Regions from separate parts of the Salinicola sp. CPA57 genome, predicted to be linked through region 1. Evidence: predicted binding sites of a transcription regulator. Region 1 holds the regulator's gene; each other region holds the start of a gene.
What was found. The regulator sigma-54, encoded in region 1, starts transcription at its own class of promoters, with help from an activator protein. The targets are predictions, from matches to a motif close to TGGCACNNNNNTTGCTNT.

Region 1 (9,734 bases):
CGATATGTCGCATCATGAAAACTGCCCCGCCGGCGCCAGAATGTCATCGTAGAAGTCCGGCGCGGGATAGTGAAATGGCACCGGCCCGTCGGGCTCGCCATGCACGAACTGCCTGACGTGCGCATCGTCGTTCACGTCGAGCGTACGCGGCGTGCCGTGGGCCATGACCTGGCCGTCGGCGATGATGTAGACATAGTCTGCGATCGACAATGTCTCCTTGATGTCGTGGGACACCATCACCGCGGTCAGCCCGAGCGCCTGATTGACCTTCTTGATCAACTGCACCAGCACGCCCATCGAAATCGGGTCCTGGCCGACGAAGGGCTCATCGTAGAGCACCAGTTCCGGATCCAGCGCCACCGCGCGCGCAAGCGCCACGCGTCGGGCCATGCCGCCTGAGAGCTCCGATGGCATCAGATGTCGCGCACCGCGCAACCCGACCGCCTGAAGCTTCATCAGCACGATGTCGCGCACCATGGCGTTCGGCAATTCGGTATGCACGCGGAGCGGGAACGCGACGTTCTCGAACACGTCCAGGTCCGAGAACAGGGCGCCACTCTGGAACAGCATGCCCATGCGACGACGCAGCTTGAAAAGCGAGCGCCGCGACAGCTGGTGTACGTCCTGACCATCGATCAGCACCTGGCCACGGTCCGGTATCAGCTGACCACCGATCAACTTCAGCAGCGTCGTCTTGCCGGTCCCGCTAGGCCCCATGATGGCAGTAATCTTGCCGAGCGGAATCTGCAGGTCGACACCGCGAAAAATATCGGTATTGCCGCGGGAAAAGTGCAGATCCTTGACCTCGACCATAATCGGGTCATCCATGCAGCATCCACCAACCTTGTGAGATCAATTATCGAACATTGTATCCTAACCTTGGCGGTAGCGACCAGCAGTCGCCACCGGACGACTACGCTCGCTGCCGCACAAGGGACGAATCGGGAAACGATCAAAGGTATACTCTCACGTATTGCGCCAACCCGAGATCGCCTGGCGCCCTCAATTTCACGACTGACGTTCATGCCATGACCGATCCCCGAACCGCCACCGCCACCGCCGAGACCCTGAGCGAACTCGCCACGCTGGACTTTCGTGCCAGCGCCAGGCGTACGCTGACGCTGGAACAGCAGGCTATCGGCGAACTCGTCACCAAACTCGACGCGTGTTTCGATGCCGCCTGTCGGCTACTGCTCGCTTGCCGAGGGCGCCTCATCGTGACGGGCATGGGCAAGTCGGGCCACATCGCCCGCAAGATGGCCGCGACCCTGGCCAGCACCGGCTCGCCGGCGTTCTATGTACATCCCGGCGAGGCCAGCCACGGCGATCTCGGCATGATCACCGGCGACGATGTGGTGATCGCCCTGTCGAACTCCGGGGAAACCCAGGAGATCACAGGCCTGCTCCCGCTGTTCAAGCGTCTCGGCGCCCCACTGGTCAGCCTGACCGGCCGGCCGGGGTCGACGCTGGCACGTTATAGCGACGTGCATATCGATGTCGGCGTTTCCCGGGAAGCCTGCCCTCACGATCTGGCGCCAACCTCTTCCACCACCGCCGCCCTCGCCATGAGCGACGCCTTGGCGCTGGCTCTGCTCGAGGCGCGCGGCTTCAGCGCCGAGGACTTCGCGCTGTCCCATCCGGGCGGCACGCTCGGCAAACGCTTGCTGTTGCGTGTTGCCGACCTCATGCACGACGGCAGCCGGCTCCCCAGCGTGGCCACCGGAAGCCCGTTGCGAGAGGCACTGCTCGAGATGACGCTCAAGGGCATGGGATTCACCTGCGTGGTCGATGAACGCGGAATGCTGGCCGGGGTCTATACCGACGGAGACCTGCGGCGCACGCTCGACCAGCGTGGCGATTTCACCCTGCTTCGCGTCGATGACGTCATGACGCGCGGCGGCAAGACGGCGGCACCGGACATGCTGGCCGCTGAAGCAGTCCGGATCATGGAGGATAACCGCATCACCGCGCTGGCGGTGGTCGAGAACGGCATTCCCGTTGGCGCGCTACACATGCACGACCTGCTGAGAAGTGGCGTCATCTGACAATCCGACAGCGCGGTGGCCTGGCGCGATCGACGCGACGGACCGCATCGTCGTTCGGAAAATCGAGAGGAGAATGGCCCGACCGAGTCGGAGTCAGCCGTTTCGTCCCGGAAATCCATTCGTTATTTCGATCAGAAGGTTCCAACCGGAGCTCTTCGATCAAGTTTTTTACCAAGACAAGGAGCAACCGTGGCCAAGACAGCCAGATTTCAGTCTCCCTGGTGGCGGCGCCTCGGTCTGCTGGCGTTGCTGCTGACGCTGGGCGGTGGCCTGACCTATCTGGATCAACGCGGGGAAGACCAGCAACAGCCCACGATCGGCAACACGACCGGCGAGCCGGACTACTACCTCGAAGACGCCAGCATGACCCGCTTCGACCAGCAGGGTCGCGCCTATCAACGTCTGGAAACTCCGCGACTGGTGCATACGCCATCCGACGACATCATTCGCACCGAAAAGCCCCACGGCTATCTGACCGACGACCAGCAGCGCCAATGGCAGGTCACCAGCGACACCGGGCGGATGAGTCGAAGCGGCGAGCAGTTGACGCTGCAAGGCAATGCGCGCCTCGTACAGCCGGAGCAGGCCTGGAGCCTGGAAACCCGGACGCTGCATTACGATAATCGTGAAGCCCATGCCTGGAGTGACACCACCTCCGTGTTACGTCAGCATAGCCAGAGCATGCGCGGCGATCGCTTCGACGCCTGGATCAACGAAGACCGTATGCGTCTGACCGACAACGTGCAGGGTCACCTGCCACAGCAACCTCAGTCACAGCAACCCAAGGATCAAGGATCATGAGGCGAGAACTCGGGCAAATTCTGGTGCTGACCGCACTGGGCTTCTCCAGCCTTCCGGCCGTCGCTCTGGAAAGCGATGCCAGTGCGGCGATCGAGATCGCCGCCGATCAGCTCGAGATCGACGACCGTCAGGGCACCGCTGTCTATACCGGCGACGTCGACATGCGGCAAGGCAGCATGAACCTGAAGGCCGCACGCGTCGACATCCAGCGGGGCGCCAACGGCCAGGTCAGCCAGGTCACCGCCAAGGGCGGTGGCGGAGAACGCGCCTACCTCGAGCAGAAGCCGGCGCCCGACGAGGATCTGGTCAAGGGTTGGGGCGACACCGTCGTCTATCATGCCGCGGAGCGTCGCGTGGAGCTGATCGGCAATGCCGAGCTGCACCAGGCCGGGGACACGTTCGACGGCGCCTACGTCGAATACTATCTCGATTCGCGCCGCATCCAGGCCCGGGCCAGCCAGGATAGCGATGGCAACAGTGACGGTCGCGTCCGCATGACGTTGACGCCACGTGACGCCTCTCCGTCGTCTCAATAGCCGCCCTGACAGTCAATCGTTCGCGCAATCTTCTCGAGCCATCGGCCAAGTCACCGTTCCAGCCATGAATTGAGCGCCGATTCGGGACCGACACCGGTGATGACTACCGGCCCCGGATCACGTTGCGTCGCGCTGCCACAAGGATCGTATCCATGAAAACGCTAACGGCCACCAATCTGGCCAAGAGCTACAAGGGACGTCGCGTCGTCCATGATTTCAGCCTGACTCTTCGCCAGGGCAGCATCGTTGGGCTCCTCGGCCCCAATGGCGCGGGCAAGACAACGTCGTTCTACATGATCGTCGGCCTGGTCAAGGCCGATGCCGGCAGCGTCCATATCGACGAGCGGGACCTCAGCCGCGCCCCGATGCACGACCGCGCTCAGGCCGGGATCGGTTATCTGCCGCAGGAAGCCTCGATCTTCCGCAAACTGAGCGTCGCCGACAACATCATGGCGATCCTCGAGACCCGCAAGGACCTGGATCGTGCCGGACGACGCGCCCAGCTCGAGCGGCTTCTCGGCGACTTTCACATCGAGCATATTCGTGACAATCTCGGGATGAGCCTATCCGGTGGCGAGCGTCGACGCGTCGAGATCGCGCGCGCGCTGGCCACGGAGCCGGCCTTCGTGCTGCTCGATGAACCCTTCGCGGGTGTCGACCCGATCTCGGTCGGCGATATCAAGAGCATCATTCGCCAACTCCGTGACCGCGAAATCGGCGTTCTGATCACCGATCACAACGTGCGGGAGACGCTGGACATCTGCGACAACGCCTATATCGTCGGCGACGGCCAGATCATCGCCGAGGGCCGCCCGGAAGCGATCCTCGACAACCAGCGCGTTCGCGACGTCTATCTGGGTCACGAATTCCGCTTATAGTCCGCCATCCTTGCTCTCGTACGGCATGCCACCGGTGGCTGGAGTCACTCACCCCGCCACGGGTGGCATGTATATTGCATAAAACGTTGCATGTCGTTAAATCAACCAGTAACGTAACGTTTCTCTCGTTGATCGTGACGCCCCTTCTCCATGTCCATGAAGCCCTCGCTGCAACTTAGAGTCGGCACCCAGTTGACCATGACGCCTCAGCTTCAGCAGGCGATTCAACTGCTTCAGCTGTCGACGCTCGATCTCTGCCAGGAGATTCAGCAAGCGCTCGAGTCCAATCCGATGCTGGAGCTGGAGGAGCCGTATGAGGAACTCGAGAGTTCGGAGACCCAGGAGGACGAGTGGGCCACCGATATCCCCGACGAATTGACGCTCGACAGCGACTGGAGCGACACCTACCAGGACGCTACCGCCGGCGCGCTGGGCAACGGTAGCGGCAGCGAAGACGCACCAGATTTCGATCGCAACGCCGCCGCCGTCGGGCTCCACGACCATCTGCTGTGGCAACTGGCGATGGGCGATTTCGATGACCGCGAGCGGGAGCTGGGTGAGTGCCTGATCGACGCGATCAATGACGACGGCTACTTCATCGGTTCGCTCGACGAGCTGACGATCAGTCTCCGCGCCCAGCGCAGCGACAGCATCAGCACGGCCGATCTCGAACACATGCTGATGCGACTGCAGCAGTTCGACCCCACCGGTGTCGGTGCCCGCGATCTGCGTGAATGTCTGCTGCTACAGCTGGGCACGCTGGATGGCGATACCCCGCTGCTACCGCAAGCCAAACGCCTGGTGCGACAATTCCTCGAAGCGCTGGCCGGCGATGATCGACGGCTGCTCAAACGACGCCTGCGACTCGAGGACGACGAGCTCGACCGTGTCATCAAACTGATTCGCACGCTGGACCCTCGGCCCGGTCAGGGCTTCGATATCCGTCGCGACGATTACGTGATTCCCGATCTCGTCGCCACGCCCTCTCCGGCAGGCTGGCGCATCGAGCTCAACGCCGAGGCCTTGCCCCGGCTGCGTATCCAGCCCGACTACGCTGCGCTGATCAAACGGGCCGACAAGAGCGACGACAACACCTTCCTGCGCCAGCATCTGCAGGAGGCCCGCTGGTTGCTCAAGAGCCTGTCCAGCCGCAACGATACGCTGCTGCGTGTCGGCAGGGAGATCATGGCGCGCCAGATCGACTTTCTCGATCGCGGAGAAGAAGCGATGAGACCGCTGATTCTGGCCGACATCGCCGGCAGCGTCGACATGCACGAGTCGACGATCTCCCGTGTCACGACGCAAAAGTATATCCACACCCCGCGCGGCGTATTCGAGCTCAAGTATTTCTTCTCGAGCCAGGTTGGCGGCCAGCGCGGTGACGGCGACAGCCATTCGAGTACCGCGATCCGCGCCCGGATCAAGAAGTTCATCGGCGAAGAGCCCCCCAGGAAACCACTATCCGACAGCAAACTGGTGGAACTGCTCGCCCAGTCCGATATCTGCGTCGCCCGGCGCACCGTGGCCAAATACCGGGAAGCGATGGGCATTCCCTCATCGAGTGAACGCAAACGCCTGTCCTGACGTCATACTATCGTCACGCCGATTCGGCGAGACGCATCGATTGGCACTCGCCAATCCGATCCCGATCCATCACGATGCCTTTGCAGTGCCCTGAAAAGGGTTACAATCAGAAGTGCCATCTGCCGCAACAGGAGTGTGTCATGCAAGTGAACGTTACCGGCCACCATGTCGACCTGACCGATGCCCTCCGAGACTACGTCGGAGAAAAACTCGTTCGTTTGGAGCGTCACTACGACAACATCACCAATGTCCAGGTTACCCTGAGTGTGGAGAAGGAGCGCCAACAGGCCGCCGGGACCTTGCATGCCGCCGGCGCCGATCTACACGCCGACGCCAGCGATACCGACATGTATGCCGCCATCGATTCGCTCGCCGACAAACTCGACCGCCAACTGGTCAAACACAAAGAGAAGGCACAAGCCCGCGCCCAAGGCGCCGGCGCCCGTTAACGCCTGATGATGACACTGGAAAAGATCCTGCCCCCCGAACGCACCCTTTACGGGGTCACGGGGGGCAGCAAAAAACGTCTGCTGGAATTCTTCAGCACCTTCGTCGCCCAAAACACACCCAGCCTGGATAGCCAGGAAGTCTTCAGCCGCCTGATCGGTCGCGAGCGATTGGGCAGCACGGGGATCGGCAACGGCGTTGCCATTCCCCATGCCCGCAGCCCGCACTGCAAGGTGCCGATCGCGGGATTCATGCGCCTGGAAGATGCCATCGACTTCGATGCGATCGATGGCGAGCCGGTGGATCTGGTATTCGTGCTGCTGGTCCCGGAAGAAGCGGACGACACGCACCTTTCATTGCTGGCAGAGGTCGCCGGCATCATGAATCAGAGCAGCGTCAGGCAGCAGCTGCGCCACGCCGAATCACAGCAGGCGTTGCACGAGGCCCTGCGCGAGGCCATTCGTCATCACCAGCCCAGCGACGACGGCTGATATCGGGACACATTACGCATGCAACTGGTCATCATCAGCGGTCGCTCCGGCTCGGGCAAGTCGATCGCCCTGCAGGCACTGGAGGATCTTGGCTACTACGCCATCGACAATCTTCCCGCCAACCTGCTGGCGCCACTGATCGATGAACTTCGCAGCGCGCCGCCAACGCGCCCTAACGTGGCAGTCAGCATCGATGCACGGAACCTGCCGGAAGCGCTCGAGCGCTTCCCCGTATTGCTGGACGCGGTACGGGAACGCGGAATCGACACTCAGGTCGTCTATCTCACCGCCGATGCCAAGATCCTGCTGGAGCGCTACTCGGCCACCCGCCGTCGTCATCCGCTGACTCGCGGCAACGACATGACACTGGCCGAAGCGATCGATCACGAACAGGAGTACCTGGCACCGATTCGCCGCATGGCCGACCTGGTGATCGACACTCAAGGACTCTCGGTGCATGACCTGCGTGCGCGAATCGGCGAGCAGGTCGCGCGGCATACCGGCGGTCGTCTGACATTGACCTTCGAATCCTTCGGCTTCAAGCGAGGCGTTCCGCTGGACGCCGACATGGTGTTCGACGCCCGCTGCCTGCCCAATCCGTTCTGGGACCCGGGCTTGCGCGCCTTCGATGGCCGCGATCCCCAGATCGTCGAATTCCTCGAGTCCTATTCCGACGTCCACGCCATGGCCGGTGATATCCATGCCTGGCTGGATCGCTGGTTGCCGGCCTATCTGGCCAGCCACCGCAGCTATCTGACGGTGGCCATCGGTTGCACCGGCGGCCAGCATCGTTCGGTCTACCTGATCGAGCGCCTGGCTCGCCACTTTCATCACGAATCCGCGGACATCCGACTTCGTCATCGCGAACTCGGTATCCAGACCGCCCTCTCGCCAGCATCGAGGCCGCGAGAGACAGCGTTGCAGGATGCACCACTACAAAACGCAGGATCCCCCAAGCGCGATGCCGACACGTGAACTTCGCCTGACCAACCGCCGCGGGCTACATGCCCGCGCGGCCACCAAGTTGGTTCAATGCTGCCAACCCTTCGCCGTTCGCGTTGCCGTCCACCATCGCGAACGCCAGGCCGATGCCGCCAATGTCATGTCCCTTCTGATGCTCGCCGCGCCTTGCGGCACCGAGTTGACCGTGGTGACCGAAGGCGACGATGCCGACGCTGCCATGGATGCGATCGTCGGCCTGTTCGAAGCGCGTTTCCACGAGGACGAGTGACGCTCACAGCCATCGGCATCGTTCGTGAACAGCGTTTTCCATCCTCGTCATTTCCTCCGACGATGGTAGAATGTTCGGCCTATCGCCAGTCGTTCAAGGATGACCGTTCAGGATGAGCAACAATCCGGAAAAGCTGCAGCCCCGGCTGGCCAAGCTCAACGAAGCGCTGGAGAGCGGCGCGCTGGATCAAGCGCGGCGCATGCTCAACCGTGGTCTGGCACCGGTGGACGTCGCTCACCTGCTCGAGTCATCGCCACCCAAAGAGCGTGAGATCCTGTGGGGCTTGCTGGATCCCGAGCTGCACGGTGACGTGCTGCAGTATCTGGGTGACGACGTCCAGATCGAATTCCTCAACCGCATGGACGCGGAACAGCTGCTGGCGGCAACCGAAGGCCTCGACGTCGACGACCTCGCCGACCTGCTGCAGCAGCTACCCAACAAGGTCATCCAGGAAGTCCTCCAGTCGATGGAGGCGCAGGAGCGTCAGCGGGTCGAAGCGGTTCTCTCCTACCCGGAGGACACCGCCGGCGGCCTGATGAACCCGGACGCGATCACCATCCGCCCGGACATCACGCTGGATGTCGTCCTGCGTTACCTGCGCCGTCACGAAAGACTGCCGGATGCTACCGATACCCTGCTGGTCGTCACTCGACGCGATGAATTGATCGGCATCCTGTCGCTCAACCGGCTGCTGGTCTCGGATATCTCGGTGCTGGTGCGCGAGGTGATGGAGACCGATTTCCACGCGATCCAGGCCACCGCCTCGGATAGTGATGTCGCGACACTGTTCCAGAAGCACGATCTGATATCGGCGCCGGTGGTCGGTATCGACGGCAAGCTGCTCGGCCGAATCACTATCGATGACGTGGTCGACGTCATTCGCGAGGACGCCGAGCACCAGGTCATGAGCATGGCGGGTCTCGACGAGGACGAAGACACTTTTGCGCCAGCGCTCAAGACCAGCCGTCGCCGCGCGTTCTGGCTCGGCATCAATCTGATCGCGGCAACCATCGTCTCCATCGCCATCGGTTTCTTCGAAGACACCATTCAGCAGATCGCGGCACTCGCAGTACTGATGCCGATCGTCTCCAGCATGGGCGGCATCGCCGGTTCACAGACCCTGACCGTGCTGATTCGCGGGATCGCGCTCGGGCACGTTTCCGGCGCCAATGTCCGCTGGCTACTGGTCCGCGAGCTGCTCGTCGGCATGACCAACGGCCTGATCTGGGCGGTGGTCGTCGGCACCATGTCCGTCTTCCGCTTCGACGATATCCGGCTAGGCCAGATCATTGCCATGGCGATGGTCATCAACCTCACCGTGGCGACGCTGGCCGGCACCCTGATTCCGGTCATGCTCAAGAAATTCAAGATCGATCCGGCGCTGTCCGGCGGCGTCCTGCTGACAACGATTACCGACGTGGTCGGTTTCGTCGCCTTTCTGGGGCTGGCGACGGTCTTCTATCTGTAGCGGGACATCGCCCCCTTCAGCGCCCCTTCAAGCAGCTCTGGTCAGCGAGGAACCTCACATGAACTTCCACACCCGCAAATGGATCAAGCCCGAAGACCTCAATCCCAACGGTTCGCTGTTCGGCGGGAGTCTGCTGCGCTGGATCGATGAAGAGGCGGCGATCTACGCCATCATTCAGTTGGGCAACGCCCAGGTGGTGACCAAGTACATCTCCGAGATCAACTTCGTCTCCAGTGCCCGCCAGGGCGACATC
Region 2 (9,734 bases), on a different contig from region 1:
GCGTGTGGCTGCCGGGCGTCGGTTAGCGCCGCGCAGGCGTCCTCGAAGGCATCGACGCTCGATACCCAGCCGAAAAAGGTTTCGATATTGAAGATGGCGCTGCTCTGTGCCGAAGGCGGGCCGGCTTGATAGGTCGCGTCCTCCAGCACGGTGCCGAAATACTCCAGGAAGAAGCCATCACGTAGCGTCGACTCGACGCACACGTTGGTGGCGATACCGGTGAACAGCAGGTGGTGAATACCCCGCGAACGCAGGATGCTGTCCAGCGCGGTGTTGAAGAACCCGCTATAGCGCGGCTTCGGCAGCACGATGTCTCCAGACTGAGGCTTCAGTGCGTCGACCAGCGCGTAATCCCAGGTACCCTTGGCCAGCAGCTGTCCCTTCAACTCGGGTTGCTGACGCATGGTCTTCAGTGCATTGGACTTGTGCCAGTTGGGAGACCCCGGGCCGCCGGCCTCGACGTACTCGGCATCCCAGCCATTCTGGAAGAAGATCACCTGGATGCCCGCCGCGCGCGCCAGCTTGATCGCCTTGGCAATTCGCTCGATGACCGGCCCGGTGGTGGTGACATCGAAACCGGCCAGATCGAGGTAGCCACCCCGAGTGGCATAGGCGTTCTGCATGTCGACGACGATCAATGCCGTCTCGGAGCACGGCATCGCGATCGCTTCCGGCCGACCGGCCAGCACGATCTCGTCATTGACGCCGTCACCGCCACGACGCACCACCGGCGTCTGCTTGAGTCCGCTCATTTCGCCACCTCGGCCGTTTCGCCCGGCGCGTTGAGGACATCCATTCGAGTCTTCATCAACGGCTGCACGCGCCTGCCGAAGATATCCAGACCTGCCAGAAAGTCATCGAACGTCAGCATCACGCCGCCGACGCCCTCGACGGTGTCGATCTCGTCGAGCATCCGCGCGACATTGGCGTAGGAGCCGACCAGGGTGCCCATGTTGAAGTTGACCGCCGATGTCGGATCGGTCATCTGGCGCACGTTGGTATCCTTGCCCGAACTCTTGTCCTGACTGCCCTGGTCGGCCATCCAGTCGAGCGCCTCCTGATCGGCACCCGCCTTGTAATGCTCCCAGCGTGCCATGGCCGCTTCGTCGGTCTCGTCGGCGATCACCATGAACAGCACGTAGCAAGCGATATCGCGCCCGGATTCCCTGCCCGCCGCGTTGAGGCGCGCGGCGGTATCGGCGAACGCCGCCGGCGTATTCAGTCCCTTGCCGAAGCAGAAGCTGTAGTCGGCGTGCTTGGCGGTGAAGGCCATGCCGGCACTCGACTGGCCGGCGCAGACGATCTTGACGCCCTGCTCCGGACGCGGACTCAGGCGACAGTCATCCATCTGGAAAAAGTCGCCCTTCAGATCGCTGTGACCCGTTTCCAGCAGATCCCGCAGCACCGTGGTGTACTCGTCGAGATAGGCGTAGCGCCTGGCGAAGTACTCGTCCCCCGGCCACATTCCCATCTGGCTATATTCCGGTTTCTGCCAGCCGGTCACCAGATTGATGCCGAAACGTCCCGGGGCGATCGAATCGATGGTCGCCGCCATACGCGCGGTAATCGCCGGCGGCATCACCAATGTCGCCGCGGTAGCGTAGAGATTGATCTTCGAGGTCACGGCCGCCAGCCCCGCCATCAGGGTGAATGACTCCAACGCGTGCTCCCAGAACTCGGTCTTGCCGCCGAACCCGCGCAGCTTGATCATCGACAGCACGAACTCGAAGCCGTAGCTCTCGGCCTTCTGGGTCACCGCCTTGTTGAGTTCGAAGCTCGGCATGTACTGCGGCGCATTCTCGGAAATCAGCCAGCCGTTGTTACCGATAGGAATAAAGAGGCCCAGTTGCATGAGTCATTCCCCGTCGTCATGGATATCGTTGTCGGTCTGTCGCTCACCGGGAGGATGCTGACCAGCGGCGGCCCAACGCCTGATATCCCTTTAACAACTGTCGTGCCAACGCAACGTTCCTGATCCGCTTTCAACGACTTGGGACAAGACGATGAGACAGCGGCAGACCAAATGGTCCACGTCATAAGAACAAGGTGCGCGAAAATGACGCAGGGAATGGCAGATTCGCGCAGATTCGGTGCGCCTTGCCAGGCACTCATCGCTGGCCGAAGCAGTGCTTTCAGGTCAATGACGTCAGCCTCGAACCGGCGTGGTAAAGTGCCGAACGATTGTTCCCCCCTGCAATGGCCGTGATCCAACGCCCTTGCAAGGCGGGTCGGCACGCCATTCAGGGATTCGTTTGTCAGGACGACCATGATGCCAATCACGCCCGCGGCTCCCACCGCCGTCTCCAACCCGGGCCGCGCCGCTGCCAGCGAAGCCCGCAAGCAACGCATTCGCGATGCGGCGCTGACGCTGTTTTCCCAGTTCGGCCTGCGCGGCGCCAGCCTGGACGCCATCGCCGACCAGGCGGGCGTCTCCAAGACCAATCTGCTCTATTACTTCCCGTCCAAGGAAAAGCTCTACGTCTCGGTCCTGCAACAGATTCTGAATACCTGGCTGGAACCGATACGCGCCATTGACGCCGACCAGACCCCGGAGGCGGCGATCGGTCACTACATTCGGATCAAGGTCGAGCTGTCGAGGGATCACGTGCAGGAGTCGCGCCTGTTCTGCCTTGAGATGATTCAGGGCGCGCCACTGCTGAAGGAAGAGCTGCAGCAAGACTTGCGCGCGCTGGTCGAGGAAAAATCGAAGGTCATCGAGCACTGGATCGCTGGCGGCAAGCTGCTGCCGGTCGACCCGCATCATCTGATCTATCTGCTGTGGGGTACCACGCAGCATTACGCCGATTTCGCCGTACAGATCGAGGCAATTTCCGGCAAGACGCTGGCCGACCCCGATTTCTTCGAAGCCACGGTCGACAATATTCAGCGCATCGTGCTGGGCGGTTTGCTGCCGCGACAGGCGGCAATCTGAAATGGCGTTGGACGGCACTTTGGGGGTTGCGATGGAACCCGCCCGAGGCCACCGGTCGAGCGGGTTCCATACGGCAGAGTCGATGCTCTGGTCCGCCGGTCAAGCCAGTTGGCAAGCGTCTTCGAACGCCAGACGCGGCAGGCGCGGCTTGACGCCGGACTCGTCACCGTAACCCAGGTTGATCAGCAAGTTGGCCGTCCAATCGGTACCGGCGAAAAAGGCATCATCCAGTGCCTCGGGGTCGAATCCGGACATGGGCCCGGTATCCAGTCCCATGGCGCGCGCCGCCAGGATCAGATAGCCAGCCTGCATCGAACTGTTGCGTAGCGCTGTCTGTTCGGCGAAGGCTTCGCTCCCGGTGAACCAGCTTTTGGCGTCGGCAACCGGGAACAGCATCGGCAACTGATCGTAGAAGCGCTTGTCGTAGGCCACGATCACCGTACATGGCGCCGTCGCCGTCTTGTCGGCATTTCCGGAAGAGACGCAGGGTAACAACTTGTCCTTGCCCGCGGTCGAGCGGACGAAGACAAAGCGTGCCGGACAGCAATTGGCCGAGGTCGGCCCCATCTTGACCAGCGCGTAGAGCTGGCGCAGGGTCTCCTCGGTGATTTCCCGAGGTTGCCAGGCATTATGGGTATGCGCTTCCAGAAAAAGCTGGTTCAGCGCCTGGTCATCCAGTGATGGCAGCATCGCGTTTCTCCTTGTTGTCTAAAAAGTGTCGTTGAAACACAGTCTCGAGCCTTTGAAACAGCGTCTCGAGCCTTTGAAACAGCGTCCCGAGTCTTTGAGGCAGAGAGCTGTCACCGGGGAGAAACCGTGTGGCGGCAAGCTGCCATCGTCGCCTACGGTATCTCGCGACACGGCCCGGCGCCAGCGGTCGCTCTGACCCGACGAGATCCGTATACTAGCGCGCTCATCGACGCGGGGCCGTCGCCGATGACGCCCAGACGGCGCGCCGAACTGCCCCGCCGCCTCCCGAACCCAGACAGACGCTTCCGATACGCCCAATGATCTCACTGGACAACGTTTCCAAAACCTACGGCAGCGGGCCCGGTGCCGTGCAGGCGCTGAAAGATATCGACCTGCAGGTACCCAAGGGCACGATTCACGGCGTCATTGGCCTCTCCGGCGCCGGCAAATCGACCCTGATCCGCTGCGTCAATCTCCTCGAGCGCCCCTCAGCCGGCCGCGTCGTCATCGACGGACAGGAACTGACTGCCATGGACGCCGCCGCCCTACGCCAGGCACGACATCAGTGCGGCATGATCTTTCAGCACTTCAACCTGCTGACCAATCGTACCGTCTACGACAACGTCGCTTTGCCGCTGGAGCTGATGGGGCAATCCCGTCAGACCATTCGCGAACGCGTGTTGCCGCTACTGGAGATGACGGGGTTGGCGGACAAGACGGCGCAGTATCCGGCCCAGTTGTCTGGCGGTCAGAAGCAGCGCGTGGCGATTGCCCGCGCCCTGGCCAGCCAACCCAAGGTGCTGCTGTGTGACGAGGCAACCTCGGCGCTCGACCCGCAGACGACGGCATCGATCCTGACGCTGCTGCAGGAGATCAATCAACGCCTGGGACTCACCATTCTGCTGATCACTCACGAGATGGAAGTGGTGAAGACGATCTGCCATCGCGTCGGTCTGATATCCGACGGACGCCTGGTGGAAGATGCCGACGTCGGCGACTTCTTCACGGCCCCCGGCACCCAGTTGGGGCGGGATTTCCTGAACGACTTCCTCAAGCTGGAAGCGCCGCAGGCCCTGATCGAACGCCTCGAACCGGAATCCGGCGAGAGCACGCATCCCGTGGTGCGGCTGACGTTCTCCGGCGATAGCGTGGCAACCCCACTGATTTCGCGGCTGGCCCGTGAACATGGCATCGATGTCAGTATTCTGCAGGCCAAGGTCGAGTCCATACAGGGCCGTACGCTGGGACTGATGATCGCCGAATTGATGGGCAGCGCCTCGCAGACCCGGCAGGCCCTGGCAACGCTCGAATCCTTTGACCTGCATGTGGAGGTACTGGGCCATGTCCAGCGCACTGATTGATCTCGTCTGGCAGTCCACGCTGGAGACACTTTACATGGTTGCCGTCGCCGGCATTCTGTCGGCGCTGGCCGGCGTCCCGCTCGGGGTGCTGCTCTACGTGACGCGGCCGCGCCAGATCCTGGCGCAGCCGGTGGTCAACACGGTGCTCGGGATCGTCACCAACGTCGGCCGCTCGGTACCGTTCATCATCCTGCTGGTGGCGATCATTCCCTTCACCCGCATGATCGTCGGCAGCTCCATCGGCACCAATGCCGCCGCCGTGCCGCTGACCATCGCCGCCATTCCGTTCGTCGCGCGACTGGTCGAGGGCGCGCTGAACGAGGTCTCGCCCGGCCTGGTCGAGGCTGCGCAGTCGATGGGAGCAACGCCGATGCAGATCATCATGAAGGTGCTGCTGCCGGAGGCCCGTGGCGGCATCATCAACGGCCTGACGATCACCCTTGTGGCGTTGGTCAGCTACTCCGCCATGGCCGGTGCCGTGGGGGGCGGTGGCCTTGGTGATCTGGGCATTCGCTATGGCTACAACCGCTTCAACCCCACCGTCATGCTGATCACCGTGGTCGTGCTCGTGGTCATGGTGCAACTGTTTCAGAGCCTAGGGGACTATCTGGTTCGCAAAAGCGATCACAAGTGAGCACGGTTCCCCTCCACGGATTAGACTAATAACCAGAATGAATTACCGTGATCGTCGTTATTCCGTTATATTTCGGCGATCATCGAGTGCGCCACGCGCGTCCTACCATCACTTCATCAGGGAGAAACTCGCCAAATGTCGATTTCATTGACCCGCACGCTGAGCGCCGCTGCACTAAGTCTCGGCCTGGTTTCCGGTTCTGCGCATGCCGCCGACGATACCATCAAGGTCGGTACCATGGCCGGCCCCGAGACCGATGTCATGCAAGTGGCAAAGCAGGTCGCGAAGGACAAGTACGGCCTCGATGTCGAGATCATCGAGTTCACCGACTACGTCACGCCGAACGCCGCACTTGCCGACGGCAGCCTGGATGCCAACGCCTACCAGCACGAGCCGTACATGCGCTCGATGGTCAACGATCGCGGCTATGACTTCGCCGTGGCCGGCAAGACGTTCGTCTATCCGATCGGCGCCTATTCCGCCAGGTACGACAGCATCGACGCGTTGCCTGACGGCGCGACGATCGCGGTGCCCAACGATCCGACCAACGAAGGCCGTTCGCTGATTCTGCTGGACAAGCAGGGTCTGATCACGCTCGACGATGACGGTAATCTGGAAGCGACGCCGATCGACATCACCGAGAACCCGCATGACTATTCGTTCAAGGAGATCGAGGCCGCCCAGATGCCGCGCATTCTGCAGGACGTCGACATGGCCTTCATCAACAGCACCTTCACGCAGCCCGCGGGCCTGACACTGGATGATGCACTGATCAAGGAAGGACCGGACTCGCCCTATGTGAATCTGATCGTCGTGCGTGGCGGCGACCAGGATCGCAAGGAGATTCAGGAGCTGGTCAAGGCGTACCAGTCAGACGCGGTTGCCGACAAGGCCCAGGAGCTGTTCAAGGGTGGTGCCGTTCCCGGCTGGAAGTGATCGCGGCGGCGTCACCGACGTGACAAGCCAGACATCATGATCATCACGAAACCAGCGCCCAGGGCGCTGGTTTTCGTTTTGCAGTTGATCTTTTTCCGTTCATTTTTTCGAGGAGCCCACGATGACCGACTACGATTCCCTCGAGCGCCAGCTGACAGCGCTGCTGGATACGCGCGACTGGCTGACCAACGCCGCCCAGACCAGCGCCTTCCTGATGCAGACGCTCGAGAAGCTGAACTGGGTCGGGTTCTATCTCCAGCGCCAGCCCGAGACGCTCATCCTCGGCCCCTTCCAGGGGTTGCCGGCCTGCAATCCGATCCCGTTTTCCAAAGGGGTCTGCGGCGCCGCGGCCCGCTCGCGCCAGACGCAGCGGGTCGACGATGTCCACGCGGTGCCGGACCATATCGCCTGCGATGCCGCCTCGCGTTCCGAACTGGTGGTGCCGATCGTCGTCGCCGACGACCTGTGGGGTGTGCTGGATATCGACAGCCCCGTACCGGCACGCTTCAGTCGCGAAGATCAGGCCGGTATCGAGCGCCTGTGTCGGGTGTTCATTGATGCCAGCGACCTGACTGCGAGCGCTCCGCGCCGCTGAATACGACGAGGCCGTATCGGGGTGGCCGAGTGCAGAAGGTCAGGCTCAATCGAGGAACACGCCCAGCTCATCATCGGTGCGCATGATCTGCAGGATATCCTCGTAGAGCGAAAGCAGATCCAACGCCAGCGGACGACGGATCTCCCGCGGCATCTCCCCCAGGGCGTGCTCTTCCCGACGTCCGCTGGCGATATTGTGATAGAGACCGATCGCCAGATGGACGGCGGCAGCGTAGGGCGAAAAAGGCACCGACGCCAACGGCTTGCCCTGATACGTCAAGGCATGGCAGATGGTCTCGGGGAAACGCCAGCGACGTCCCAGCTCGGCGCCCACCTCACTGAAGGTATAACCGAACTGATTGGCTTCCAGCTCCGCTCTCGGTGCGCCCTGAGCGACCAGCACATCGATCCGCTGCATCGTGTCGGGATGACCGATATGCATCAACGCCGAACCCACGTGATGAAGAATGCCACAGGTAAAGGCAGTCTCCGGGGCCAGATCCGCCAACTGACTGTGCCGGACGATCGTGCGACTGAGGTTGGCTACCATGAACGACTCGCGCCAGAACGCCTGGCGGTCGAGACCCGGCACTTCCTTGAGCATGCCGACCATGCCCGAAGCGATGACCAGGGTGCGCACGCGATCGAAGCCCAGCAGCAGCAAGGCGTCGTCGATCGTCGCCACGTTTCGACCCACGCCGTATCGCACGGAATTGGCCGAGCGCAGCAGTTTCAGGCTCAGGCTGGGATCCTTGCGAATGGTGGTCGACACCCGGTGAACACTGATCCTGTCATTGTCCAGACTGGCGATCAGCTCGGTGACCACGGCAGGTACGCTAGGTAACTGATGAATGTGTTCGAAAAGCGAGTTCAGTGACATGTTTCACTCCAGCTATACGCCAATGTTATCTGTCGCTCCACGAAAAGTCCTGAGGCCGGCCCAAGTTAACCGAATAGCCGGAATGACACACAAAAAAAACCGCCGGAAAGCCGGCGGTGAAGTCGCCGCCCTGGCGACGCGAAACGTTGGTGTTACAGGTCAAAACCGAGGCGTCGTTCAGCTCTTCTGCCAGGATTTTACCATCTCGTCGTAAGGAACGGTCTTGCCCTGCGGTTTCTCGTTGTCGAGTTTGGGTTTGGGCGCACCGGGTTGATCGAGCCAGTATTGTGCATCGCGGGGTTCGTTCAGCTTCGGGCCGCATTGAGGCTGGACATTGGCCCGTTCCAGACGCTCCATCATGCGATCCTGGGCATCGGCCAGCCCATCCAATGCCTGCTGGGCGCTGGTTTCACCGCTGACCGCCTGGGAAATATACTGCCACCACAGCTGCGCCAGCTTGGGATAGTCCGGCACGTTGGTACCGGTCGGTGACCACTGCAGTCGCGCCGGGCTGCGGTAGAACTCGACCAGGCCGCCCAGTTTCGGGGCGGCTTCGGTCATCGCCTGGGACTGGATATCGGACTCCCGGATCGGCGTCAGCCCCACCAGCGTCTTCTGCAGCGAGACCGTTTTCGAGGTCACGAACTGCGCGTAGAGCCATGCAGCGAGACGGTTCTTCTCGGGCGTCGACTTCATGAAGGTCCAGGCCCCCACGTCCTGATAGCCCTTCTTCATGCCATCTTCCCAATACGGCCCCACCGGTGACGGCGCCATCCGCCACTTGGGCGTGCCATCCTCGTTGACCACCGGCAGACCCGGCTGGGTCATGTCGGCGGTAAAGGCGGTGTACCAGAAGATCTGCTGGGCGACATTGCCCTGCGCCGGCACCGGCCCCGCTTCCGAGAACGTCATGCCCTGGGCTTCCGGAGGCGCATAGGCATGCAGCCAGTCGATGTATTTCTGAGTCGCGAATACCGCGGCCGGGCCGTTGGTGGCGCCACCTCGGGTAACGTTCGAGCCCACCGGCCGACAATCCTCCACCCGAATCCCCCACTCGTCCACTGGCAGACCATTGGGGATGCCCTTGTCGCCGGCCCCGGCCATCGAGAACCAGGCATCGGTAAAGCGCCAGCCCAGCGAGGGATCCTTCTTGCCATAATCCATGTGGCCGTAGACACGTTGGCCGTCGATGTCGTGAACGTCATTGGTGAAGAAGTCGGCGATATCTTCGTAGGCCGACCAGTTCACCGGCACGCCCAGTTCGTAGCCGTACTTCTCCTTGAAACGCGCCTTGAGGTCGGGATCGTCGAACCAGTCGGCGCGGAACCAGTAGAGGTTGGCAAACTGCTGATCCGGCAGCTGGTAGACCTTGTCATCCGGTCCGGTGGTGAACGAGAGCCCGATGAAGTCATCGAGATCCAGTGTCGGCGAGGTCACATCGGCAGCATCGCCTTCGATCATGTCGGAAATCGGCACCACCTTGCCGTAGCGAAAATGCGTGCCGATCAGATCGGAGTCGTTGACGTAGGCGTCGTAGATGTTGCGACCGGACTGCATCTGCGTCTGCAGCTTCTCGATCACGTCCCCTTCCTGGATCAGATCGTGCTTCAGCTGAATGCCGGTGATCTCGCTGAACGCGCGGGCCAGCACCTCGGATTCGTATTTGTGGGTGGTGAGCGTCTCCGAAACGACGTTGATCTGCATGCC
Region 3 (9,734 bases), on a different contig from region 1:
AACCGCCAGTCTGCTCGAGGATACGGCGCGCAACGCCGAAACGCTGATCGTGCATCAGCTCACTCGCGGCTATCCGCAGCACGGTATTTCCGGTCGCTATACCCCTTATCGCGAAGGCAAGGGCGCCGACAAGGAAACCGTCTGGCACATCGAGCCGATCCACGGCGAGTCCAACCTCGGTGTGGCGAACCGGCAGTTCGCAATCTCGATGGTATGCCTGGTCAAGGGGCGTCCGGAACATGCGGTCATCATCTCGCCGTTCAGCGATGACGAGTTTTTGATCAGTCGTGGTCGTGGCGCTCAGGGCAACGGCAAGCGCATGCGTGTCTCAAAGACCGTGAGCATCAGCGGAGCCAGAATCGCGCTGGCCTGGCCGACGCAGGAAGCACGTGCACGCTGGTTGCCCCAGTATCTCACCGTGGCCGAGCGCCTCGGGCCGCAGATCGACACGCTGACCGGTAGCGGCTGTGCGCTGCTCGACATGATCGAATTCGCGTTCGGTCGTGCCGATGCGGTCTTCGTGCTGGGCCTGGAAGAGCAGGACCGTCTGGTCGGTTCGCTGCTGCTGAAGGAAGCGGGCGCGCTGACCGGTGCCATCGACGGCTCGCCGAGTGTCGAAGATGGCGGCAGCCTGATGGCCGCGGGCCCGCGCCTCTACAAGGCGCTGGCGCAGCAGCTCAAGGCTGGCGCCTGAGTTAGTCGGCATGTGAAGCGCGGCTCGCTCTGTGTTGCGGGTCGACAACCAAGAAGCGCCCTGCCGGGTCATTCCGGCAGGGCGCTTTGCGTTGGGGTGTTCCCCCGCCCTGGATCAGGGCGTCGAAGAGGCTATCGAGTGGGGGCGAGTGAGCAGGCTACCCGCGATGAACGCGATCATGCTGGCGGCAAGCCCGGCATAGATCGGCGAGTTCGCGAGCAAGCCATCTTTCAGCATCAAGACGATAACCCCCGCGCAGCCGGCCAGCATGCTGGCAATGGCGCCGGTGGTCGTGGAGCGCTTCCAGAATAGTGCCCCCAGCATCGGAATCAGCATGCCCCCAACCAGCAGGTTGTAGGCGACCGTCAACGCGCCGATGACATCGCTCACGTTGATCGCGATGATCACGCTCACGACGCCGATCAGCCCCGTGCAGAGCCGATTGATGCGGACGTCGTCGATCTCTCGGCCACCGCGCAGTGCCGGCAGAATATCCTGCGTCAGCAGTGTCGACGAGGCGAGCATCCCGGCGCTGGAGGTCGACATCATCGCGGCCATCGCGGCGGCGATGATCAGCCCGCGGACGCCGTCCGGCAACGCCAGCTGCGCGATCGCGGCGAAGGCGTTGTTGGCATCTTCGAGATTCGGCAGCAGGATGCTGGCTGCGATACCGACCAGCGCACCGATCGCGCCGTAGAGAATGCAGTAGATGCCGGCGAATGTGCCGGCACGGCGGGCAACGCCACTGGAGCGTGCCGTAAACACTCGCTGCCAGATATCCTGACCGATCAGAATGCCCAGAAAGTAGATGACGAAGTAGGTGATGATGGTGTCCCAGCCGATGGCCGTCAGCGAGAAACTGGTGGCCGGGGCTTTTTCCAGCAGCGCATCCCAGCCGCCTACCGAGTGGATCGTCATCGGCAGCAGCAGCGCCACCATGCCTACCGTCATGATCACGAATTGGACGATATCGGTCAGCGTCAACGACCACATTCCGCCGATGGTCGAGTAGATCACCACCACGATGCCGCCGATGACGACTGCCTGCCAGGCCGGCATGCCGAAGATGACGCTCAGCACGGTGCCGATCCCGATCGTCGAAGTCACGGCAAGCATCAGGTCGTACGCAAACATGATGATCGAGCTGATCAGCTTGGCCGCCGGAGTGTAGCGGCGCTCCAGGACCTGAGTCACGGTATAGAGTTTGAGCTTCATCAGGGGCTTGGCCAGAACCAGGCTCAACACGATCAGCCCCAGACCCAGCGAAGCACAGAGCCACAGCCCGGAGAGACCGTAGGTGTAGCCGAGCTTGACCGTGCCCACGGTCGAAGCGCCGCCGAGTACGACGGCCGACAGCGTACCCAGGTACATGCCGGGGCCAAGGCGGCGTCCTGCAACGAGATAGTCTTCCCGGCTGCGGGCGCGTTTCATGCCCCACCAGCCCAGGCCGAGCATGCCAAGCGCGTAGAGCGCGACGACGAAGAGATCCAGCATCATGATGTTTTGTCCTTCCGCTGCATCAGCGGCGATTGTTATTGTGGAACGACGGTCGACGGTGTTGACGATGGGGTTGTGGCGGCTTCTCAGCGACGTTTGACGCCGGGCAATATGCAAAGCATCTCGAACAGCAGGTTGGCCGCCACGACGGCGGTCTGGCCGTGAGCGTCGTAAGGTGGAGAGACTTCGACCAGGTCGCAGCCGACGATATCGAGTCCGTGAGCGCCGCGAATGATCTCCAGCGCCTGCGGGATGGTCAGCCCGCCGATTTCGACCGTGCCGGTGCCCGGGGCATAGGCGGGGTCGAGACTGTCGATATCGAAGCTCACATAGACTGGACCGCCGCCAACCTTGTCACGGATTTCAGCCATCAGCGGGGTCAGGCTTTGGTGCCAGCACTCTTCGGCCGGCACCACTCGGAAGCCCTGTTGGCGCCCCCAGTCGAACTCTTCCGCGGAATAGCCCGTGCCTCGCAGACCGATCTGAGCGACGCGGTCGCAGTCCAGCAGACCTTCCTCGACGGCGCGGCGGAATGGCGTGCCGTGCGCGATGGCTTCACCAAACATGTGCTCGTTGATGTCGGCGTGGGCGTCGACGTGGATCAGTCCCACCGGACCGTGCTTTTTCGCCATGGCGCGCAGTATCGGTAGCGCCAGCGTGTGATCGCCACCCAGCGTCAGCGGAATCACATCGTGGGTCAGCAGCTCGTCGTAGTAGCGCCCGATGATGTCGACGCTCTTCTTGAGATCGAAGGTATTGATCGGAACGTCGCCGATGTCGGCGACCTGCAGGCTTTCGAACGGCGCGGCGCGGGTCGCCATGTTGAATGGGCGCAGCATGCGCGACTCGTCCCGGATCTGGCGCGGCCCGAAGCGAGTGCCGGGGCGATTGGACGTGCCGATATCCATGGGAATGCCGACGAAGCAGGCATCCAGCCCTGCGGCGCTCTTCTGCGTCGGTAGCCGCATCATGGTGGCCGGTCCGCCGAAGCGGGGCATCTCGTTGCCACCCAGCGGCTGGTTGTACGACGGTTGCGTGGGCATGAAGACTCCTGACGTTGTGATTGTGGTGAATGACGCGCAGGAATCGTGCCAACCGATAAACCATTGAAGTTGTTGAACAATAAAATCCGGCTGATGCGTTTTTGTATCGCCAGATGGATTTGAATGATCCATTGATGTATCAATGATTCATTTATGTATCCGTGCAGCAGTAGAGGGACGCGTAATGACACATCCGATGTCGACCGAGGAGACTGCGCAGTTGACGCTGGAGACGCTGATCCAGACGGCTCAGGATCACGTGTTCATCGTCGATGGTGATGGTCGTATTCTTGACGTGAGCCCCGGCAGCGCGGCGGTCTACGGGCTGCGTCGAGAAGCGCTTCGGGCCACCACCGTTCAGGCGCTTCAGGCCAGCGGCGTGCTGTCGCCCTCGGTCTCCCTGGAAGTCATCCGCACCGGTCAGCCTGCGCAGATCATGCAGCGTACCGGCACCGGCCGGCAGGTCATTGCCGAGGCGTTCCCGGTCTATGCCGACGGCAAGCTGATCCGCGTGATCAGTCGTTCGCGAGACCTTACCGACCTGAGGCTGTTGCAGGACGAATATGCGCTCCTTCAGCGGCGCTTTTCCGAACATCTGAAGCGCCATCATGATCCCGAGGTCGATAGCGATGACGCGCTCGGCGAGCTGGTGGTCAAGAGTCGGATCATGCGGGAGATGGTCCACTTGCTGAAGCGCAGTGCACCCACCGATGCCACCGTCCTGATGCTGGGCGAGTCGGGTGTCGGCAAGACGGCTTTCGCCCGGCAGCTGCATCGCTGGAGCCGAAGGCAAGAGGGCGATTTCGTCGACGTCAACTGTGCGGCCATACCGGAGTCGCTGTTCGAGTCGGAGATGTTCGGTTATCAGCCCGGCGCGTTCAGTGGCGCGTCGCGCCAGGGCAAGGCGGGACTTCTCGAACAGGCGCATGGCGGCACGCTGTTTCTGGACGAGATCGGCGAGCTGCCGCTATCGATGCAATCCAAGCTGCTCAAGGTCATTCAGGATGGTTCGTTGACGCGGCTGGGGGATACGCGCTCGCGCCAGGTCGATTTCCGGCTGGTGGTGGCGACCAATCAGGACCTGGCCAGACGGGTCGAGGAGGGCGCTTTCCGACTCGACCTCTACTACCGACTCAACGTCATTCCCGTGACGTTGCCGCCACTGCGAGAGCGCCGCGAGGATATCCGCGGGTTGGCCGAGCGCCATCTCGATCAGCTCAACCGCCGCTACGGAGCAGAGAAGGTCCTGCATCCCGGGGTATGGGCAACGCTGATGAGCAACGACTGGCCGGGCAATATTCGCGAGCTGGAGAACTGGCTGGAGCGTGCCTGGCTATCGGCAGAAGGCGGCGTGGTGGGGGCACCGGCCCCGAGAGGGTCGTTGCCCGGTAGAGATGCGTTCGCTGACGATTCGAACATTGCCGAGCCCGCCCGCGAAGCGGGGCAAGCATTTGGCATTTCGCTGGCACCGGGTCAGACGCTCCGATCCGCCATGGACGACCACGAGCGGGCGATTCTGGAAACGTTGGCAACGACGCACCGTACGACCTATGCGCTGGCCGAACGGCTGGGCATCAGCCAACCGAGCGTCGTGCGCAAGCTCAAACGTCACGGTCTTCAGACAGGCCGCTGACTCATCGGCTGATATCGGCATTCGTGTCGTCGTTGGTGCTTGCCGTCGTGACACCGTTTCTCGTCGACGCCTTTCCGCTCGTGGCGCTGGAGGACCTCGAAATCGAGCGGGAGATCGCCGTGCGCTTGCCGTATCCCCAGCGTTCGGCTTCCGACGGTGCGTCCGGCGCGCTGTCGTCGTGCAGCCATTCGCGCCAGCTTGCGACCAGCAGCGCCATCAGCACCGGGCCGACGAAAAGACCGACGATCCCCATGGTTTTGACGCCACCGACCAGACCGAAGAAGGTCGGCAGGAACGGGAGCTTGATCGGGCCGCCTACCAACCGTGGGCGCAGGGTCTTGTCGACGACGAAGAGCTCGAACGCGCCCCAGATGAACAGGCCGATGCCGTTGGCCATGTGACCGGTCGCCAGCAGATAGAGCGACACCAGCGTGAATGTCAGTGGCGCGCCGCCGGGAACCAGCGCCATGAACGCGGTGATCACGCCGAGTACCACTGGCGATTGAATGCCGGCGATCCAGTACGCGGTGCCGAGCACCAGACCTTCTCCGAGCGCGATCAATCCCATGCCCATCACGGTCGAGCTGATCGTGGCCGGGACCACGCGCGAGAAGCGCTGCCAGCGCGCCGGCAGCACGCGCTCACCGACGATATCCAGCTGACGCGCCATGCCGGCGCCATCCCGGTAGAGAAAGAACAGCGTGATCAGCATGAACAGCAGGGTCAGCGCCAGATGCAGCGCATTGCTTCCCAGCGCCAGCACCCAGCGCGAGATGTTGCCGATGTGCTCGCCGCCCACCAGCTGAATCAGATATTCCGGGGCGTGGGGCTCGGCCAGATATTCCTGCCACTGTACGGCAAGCCAGTCCCCTATGCCCGGAAGAGGTTCGACCCAGGTCGGTGTCGGAATACCATGCTCGTTGGCGACCATCAGCCAGCCGACCCAGCCCTTGAGCTCCTGGAAAGCGTAGGAGCAGGCGAGGACCATGGGGATCACCAGGCACAGGATGATCAGGCCCAGCGCAATGGTGGCCGCCAGCGCTCGGCGCTGACCGCAACCTGCCAGCAGGCGTCGATAGATCGGCCAACTGGCAACGCAGATGATCAGCGCTGCCAGAACGGGAATCAGAAAGTCGATGAAGAAGTAGACGCCGGCGACCATCATCAGCACCAGCAGCCAGCGGGCGACGCTGCTATCGGCAAAGATTGGGGCCATGAATCACTCGTGAACGCGACGGATGAAACCGGATAGACCGGGCGAAATCGAACGGCATGCCAAGCGGCAGCGAAGCATCATACCCCAGCGGGGTCGATCCGCGGTTATCGCGGCGGTGGAAAGTCTGCGATGTCCGCGCCGATGCGGGAATGTCAGGCGCGGCTATCAAAAGAGGCGCCACGAAAAAGCCCCTCCAGCAAAGAGGGGCTTGAAGGCCGGGCGGAGTGCCCGCGGAGGGCGCTCTTGCCTGCGGGCTGGGATCAGGGCGTGTCGTCCTCGATTTCGCCTTTCTTCACCGGGATCAGATCCTGGCGCTCCAGCTTGAAAACGATCAGCAGCGCCGCGGCGACATAGACCGAAGAGAAGGTGCCGGCCACGATCCCCAGGATCAGCGAGATCGCGAAGTTGGGATCATGTCACCGCCGAGGAAGAACAGGGCGAGACTACAGATTGAGGCGGGTTGACTTGCTCAGCGAGCTACGGAAGCGCCATGTCATGATCGTTGCTGACTGGGTCTATGGCATAGGATAATGCAATGTTGCTCCTGGCCACTGTTCGACGCCTATATTCTCTTGGAGAAAGCCCCAGTTTCTTGCGGAAATGGTGTCGCATCGCAGGTAGGCTACCAAAACCGCATTTTTCGGCGATGACTTCCAGCTGTAGTTCGGTCGAGTTCTCAAGAAGATTGCAAGCCGCGCGCAGACGCTCATTCATGATCCAAGTGCTTGGCGGCAAGCCTGTCATGGCCTCAAATCTGCGTTGGAAGGTCCGGACGCTCATGCCGACCTCGGCGGCGAGGTCCGATAGGGCATGACCCCTGGCCAGATCCTTGCGCAATGCGTCGATGAGATGCCCCAGACGGGATGACTCACGCGTCCGCGCGACAGGCATGGGGATGATTTGTGACTCCCCGCCATCGCGATGCGTCGGCATGACCAGGCCCTGGGCAATGATATTGGCGTGCTCCATGCCATAGTCCTGGCGGACAATGTGGATGCAGAGGTCCATCCCCGCGGCGCTTCCGGCGGCGGTCATTACATCTCCATCATCGGTGTAGAGCACATCTGGATCGAAGGTGATCTCCGGATAGGTCCGACTCAGCTCCTCGGCAAATCTCCAGTGTGTCGTTGCGATGCGATCGTCGAGCAGCCCCGCCGCGGCCAGGACCGCGGCGCCGGAGCAGAGCGAGGCAATGCGCGCCCCGCGGCCGTGCGCGTCACGCAGGGCATCGATGACTGCTTGGGAGACGGGCGCTGTGAGGTTGGGCCAGCCCGGTACGACGATAAGATCCGCCTTTTCGAGGGCTTCGAGGCCATCCTGGACAAAGACCGGGAGCCCGCCACTGGACTTGATGAAGCCTGGTGTGACGGCTACGGAACTGAAGCGGTACCAGTCATCTCCGAATTCCGACCGAGGCAACCCGAAGACTTCGTAGGCGATGCCAAATTCAAACGATAGCAGCTCATCCGATATCAAGCAGACAACGTTTGGACCGCTCTTCGTGTCGTAAACCACCATCACTTCCTCCGAGGCCGCGATTTCGCTCTTCAACTACGGTAAAGTGAAATTTCGGTTTCGCCAAGTCACCTTTGAAGCACGCCCCCGGGACTGAAATTGGCTCGAGCCGGGGGCCTTCCGCTCGATAAGTCATGTCGTTTCAAGGCGGTCCCCACGTACAGAGGGGCGTTGAAGCCGACCTAACTCATCGACTGGTTTCCATTCTTCCTCGAATTCACGATTGCCGACTCTGCGGGCCATACCGGGCAGAAAAACTTTCTGCTGACCGCCGTGTGGGTTCTTGTTGTCATACCAGCGATTGTCGCGAGCATCGCTTGCCAGCTGGTAGCGCGTATCCGAAGTCAGGCGGCACCGGTTGATCGGCGAGCGGTTGTCAAGCGAGGCGTGGACCAGGCGGACATCGAAGCACAGGATGTCGCCGGCCTCGAAGGCAGAGGTCAGCCAGCGGCCGCCGATGGCTTTCTGCACCCCGATCGGGTTCTCGCTGAGCCAGCCCACGTGATCCTTATCGGCATCCTTGCCCCAGTATTCCTTGAGCTTGGAGAACTTGTGGCTCTTCTCCAGCAGCACGATGGGGCCCTCGTCCAAGGCGACATCGCCAATCGGGATCCAGGTGGTCCAGACGTTCTTGGCACCGCCCGAGACGTAGATGTTGTCCGAGTGGATGCCGGTGCCTTCGCCGGGGCGCACGAAACGCGGCCACTTGAAGTCGAAGGTGCGGACCGGGCCGCCCAGCAGCTTCTCGTAGACCCCCATCAGCCGGGTGTCCTCGGTCAGGTCTTCATAGGCCGCACCGCGGCGGATGCTCTCGGTGAAGGCGATCAGGTTCACGTTCGCGATGAAGCTCTGCTCCTGCAGGATGGCATCCATGACGTCGTTTTTCATACCGTCGATCTCACCGATGATGGCGTACTTCAGCAGGATTTCGCGACGTGCCTTCAGGACTTTCTCGCGGTTGATCAGCCTCCGGAAGAACAGGTATCCGTCCTCGGCCATGGGGTCTTTGCGACCTGGCATTCCCAGCACTTGTGGCAGGTCTCATGGACATCGAGGAAGGTGATGACGTCGCCCTTCCGGACCGGGCGACCGTCCACGGCCCGCACATCGCCATTCGCCTCATCGACGACGCCGACCGAGAAGTGGCCGGGGATGATCGGGTAAGGAACGCCGTCAAGGTGCCCGTTCTGGATATGGACATCGGTACCACAAACCTCCGACAGGAGCGTGCGCATGATCACCTCGCCAGGGCCCGCGGCTATGATCGGGAAGGACCGGATCTCGACCGGTCGATCCGCACCGGGGATGACGGCGGCACGATAGGTCGTGCCGGCCGAAACAGCCGCGGAAGGATGGCGCTGGGCGATGGTGTTCATGACCAGAGCACCATCTCATCGTCCGCGGTCCGCCCGATTGCCGAGGTGAAGGCGACGCGTTCGCCCTTGGTGGGTTCGACGTAGTGGAAATTGCGGGTGTTGAAGATGACGATGTCACCGACATCGGGTGAGAAGCTGGCTTCCTCGCAGCGATCCACCACGCTCTTGTTGTCGCCGTAGATGCCTTCCTTGCGATCATCGTCGGAGGGCTGCCATTGCCGGTTGAAGACGTGCGTGCGGCCGCTGTTGGTATCCGAAACGCGCAGATAGAGGTTCCAGACCAGCTGCTCCTTGATCGAGGCGATGTCCCAGTCGGGCTGCTCGCCGGGCGCGTAGTCGACGTGGAGCTGCGTGCCCTTTTCGATACGGCGCATCAGGCCAGCGTAGTAGTCTTGCCCTTCGGTGTTGCTGGCTACGCCCACCGCCGTGCCGGTGCGGGCCCGGAGCAGCTCGAGAAAACGCTCGAGCGGGTTGAAGGACTTGGCGAACATCCGGTCCTGCACCGCCTTCAGGGAGAGGTTCTTTTCGAAGTATTCGTGCTTCGAGATGCTGTTGTATTCGAAGACCGTGTTGCCGATCCTGTTGATCACCGGCTCGACGCCGCGGTAGGCGCTGAACCCTTCGGCCACTGCGGCCTGGACCAGCGCCTCGCATTCCTCGGGCGTGGCGAAATTGCGGATCCGAATGAAGGGGGTGACCCCTCGGAAGAGGTGACACATCGCGCAGCCAGTAAGCTTCTCCTCGGCTTTTTCGCTCCAGG

Region 2: rutA (pyrimidine utilization protein A) is a predicted target of sigma-54. The motif match lies at 1,943-1,960, and genes of this name have one in related genera.
Region 3: speB (agmatinase) is a predicted target of sigma-54. The motif match lies at 3,268-3,285, and genes of this name have one in related genera.

What each region holds. Positions count from the first base shown of each region.
Region 1 is NZ_PZJR01000012.1:23,268-33,001, reverse strand. It holds gene mlaE (lipid asymmetry maintenance ABC transporter permease subunit MlaE) at 1-16, opposite strand, end outside; gene DOM36_RS14815 (ATP-binding cassette domain-containing protein) at 13-828, opposite strand; gene DOM36_RS14810 (KpsF/GutQ family sugar-phosphate isomerase) at 1,029-2,045, shown strand; gene lptC (LPS export ABC transporter periplasmic protein LptC) at 2,235-2,846, shown strand; gene lptA (lipopolysaccharide transport periplasmic protein LptA) at 2,843-3,382, shown strand; gene lptB (LPS export ABC transporter ATP-binding protein) at 3,535-4,260, shown strand; gene DOM36_RS14790 (RNA polymerase factor sigma-54) at 4,411-5,844, shown strand; gene raiA (ribosome-associated translation inhibitor RaiA) at 5,985-6,293, shown strand; gene ptsN (PTS IIA-like nitrogen regulatory protein PtsN) at 6,303-6,782, shown strand; gene rapZ (RNase adapter RapZ) at 6,801-7,757, shown strand; gene DOM36_RS14770 (HPr family phosphocarrier protein) at 7,744-8,013, shown strand; gene mgtE (magnesium transporter) at 8,126-9,481, shown strand; gene DOM36_RS14760 (hotdog domain-containing protein) at 9,540-9,734, shown strand, end outside.
Region 2 is NZ_PZJR01000003.1:662,360-672,093, forward strand. It holds gene rutB (pyrimidine utilization protein B) at 1-752, opposite strand, end outside; gene rutA (pyrimidine utilization protein A) at 749-1,852, opposite strand; gene rutR (HTH-type transcriptional regulator RutR) at 2,270-2,932, shown strand; gene DOM36_RS05320 (malonic semialdehyde reductase) at 3,032-3,622, opposite strand; gene DOM36_RS05325 (methionine ABC transporter ATP-binding protein) at 3,940-4,983, shown strand; gene DOM36_RS05330 (methionine ABC transporter permease) at 4,964-5,617, shown strand; gene DOM36_RS05335 (MetQ/NlpA family ABC transporter substrate-binding protein) at 5,753-6,553, shown strand; gene DOM36_RS05340 (GAF domain-containing protein) at 6,675-7,148, shown strand; gene DOM36_RS05345 (HDOD domain-containing protein) at 7,194-8,027, opposite strand; gene DOM36_RS05350 (ABC transporter substrate-binding protein) at 8,205-9,734, opposite strand, start outside.
Region 3 is NZ_PZJR01000011.1:476,580-486,313, forward strand. It holds gene DOM36_RS14435 (inositol monophosphatase family protein) at 1-694, shown strand, start outside; gene DOM36_RS14440 (sodium:solute symporter) at 809-2,191, opposite strand; gene speB (agmatinase) at 2,278-3,234, opposite strand; gene DOM36_RS14450 (sigma 54-interacting transcriptional regulator) at 3,419-4,867, shown strand; gene DOM36_RS14455 (AI-2E family transporter) at 4,869-6,083, opposite strand; partial or broken gene DOM36_RS14460 (protein translocase subunit SecF) at 6,344-6,525, opposite strand; gene ftrA (transcriptional regulator FtrA) at 6,561-7,601, opposite strand; gene DOM36_RS14470 (phytanoyl-CoA dioxygenase family protein) at 7,731-8,597, opposite strand; gene DOM36_RS14475 (alcohol dehydrogenase catalytic domain-containing protein) at 8,561-8,974, opposite strand; gene DOM36_RS14480 (hypothetical protein) at 8,971-9,734, opposite strand, start outside.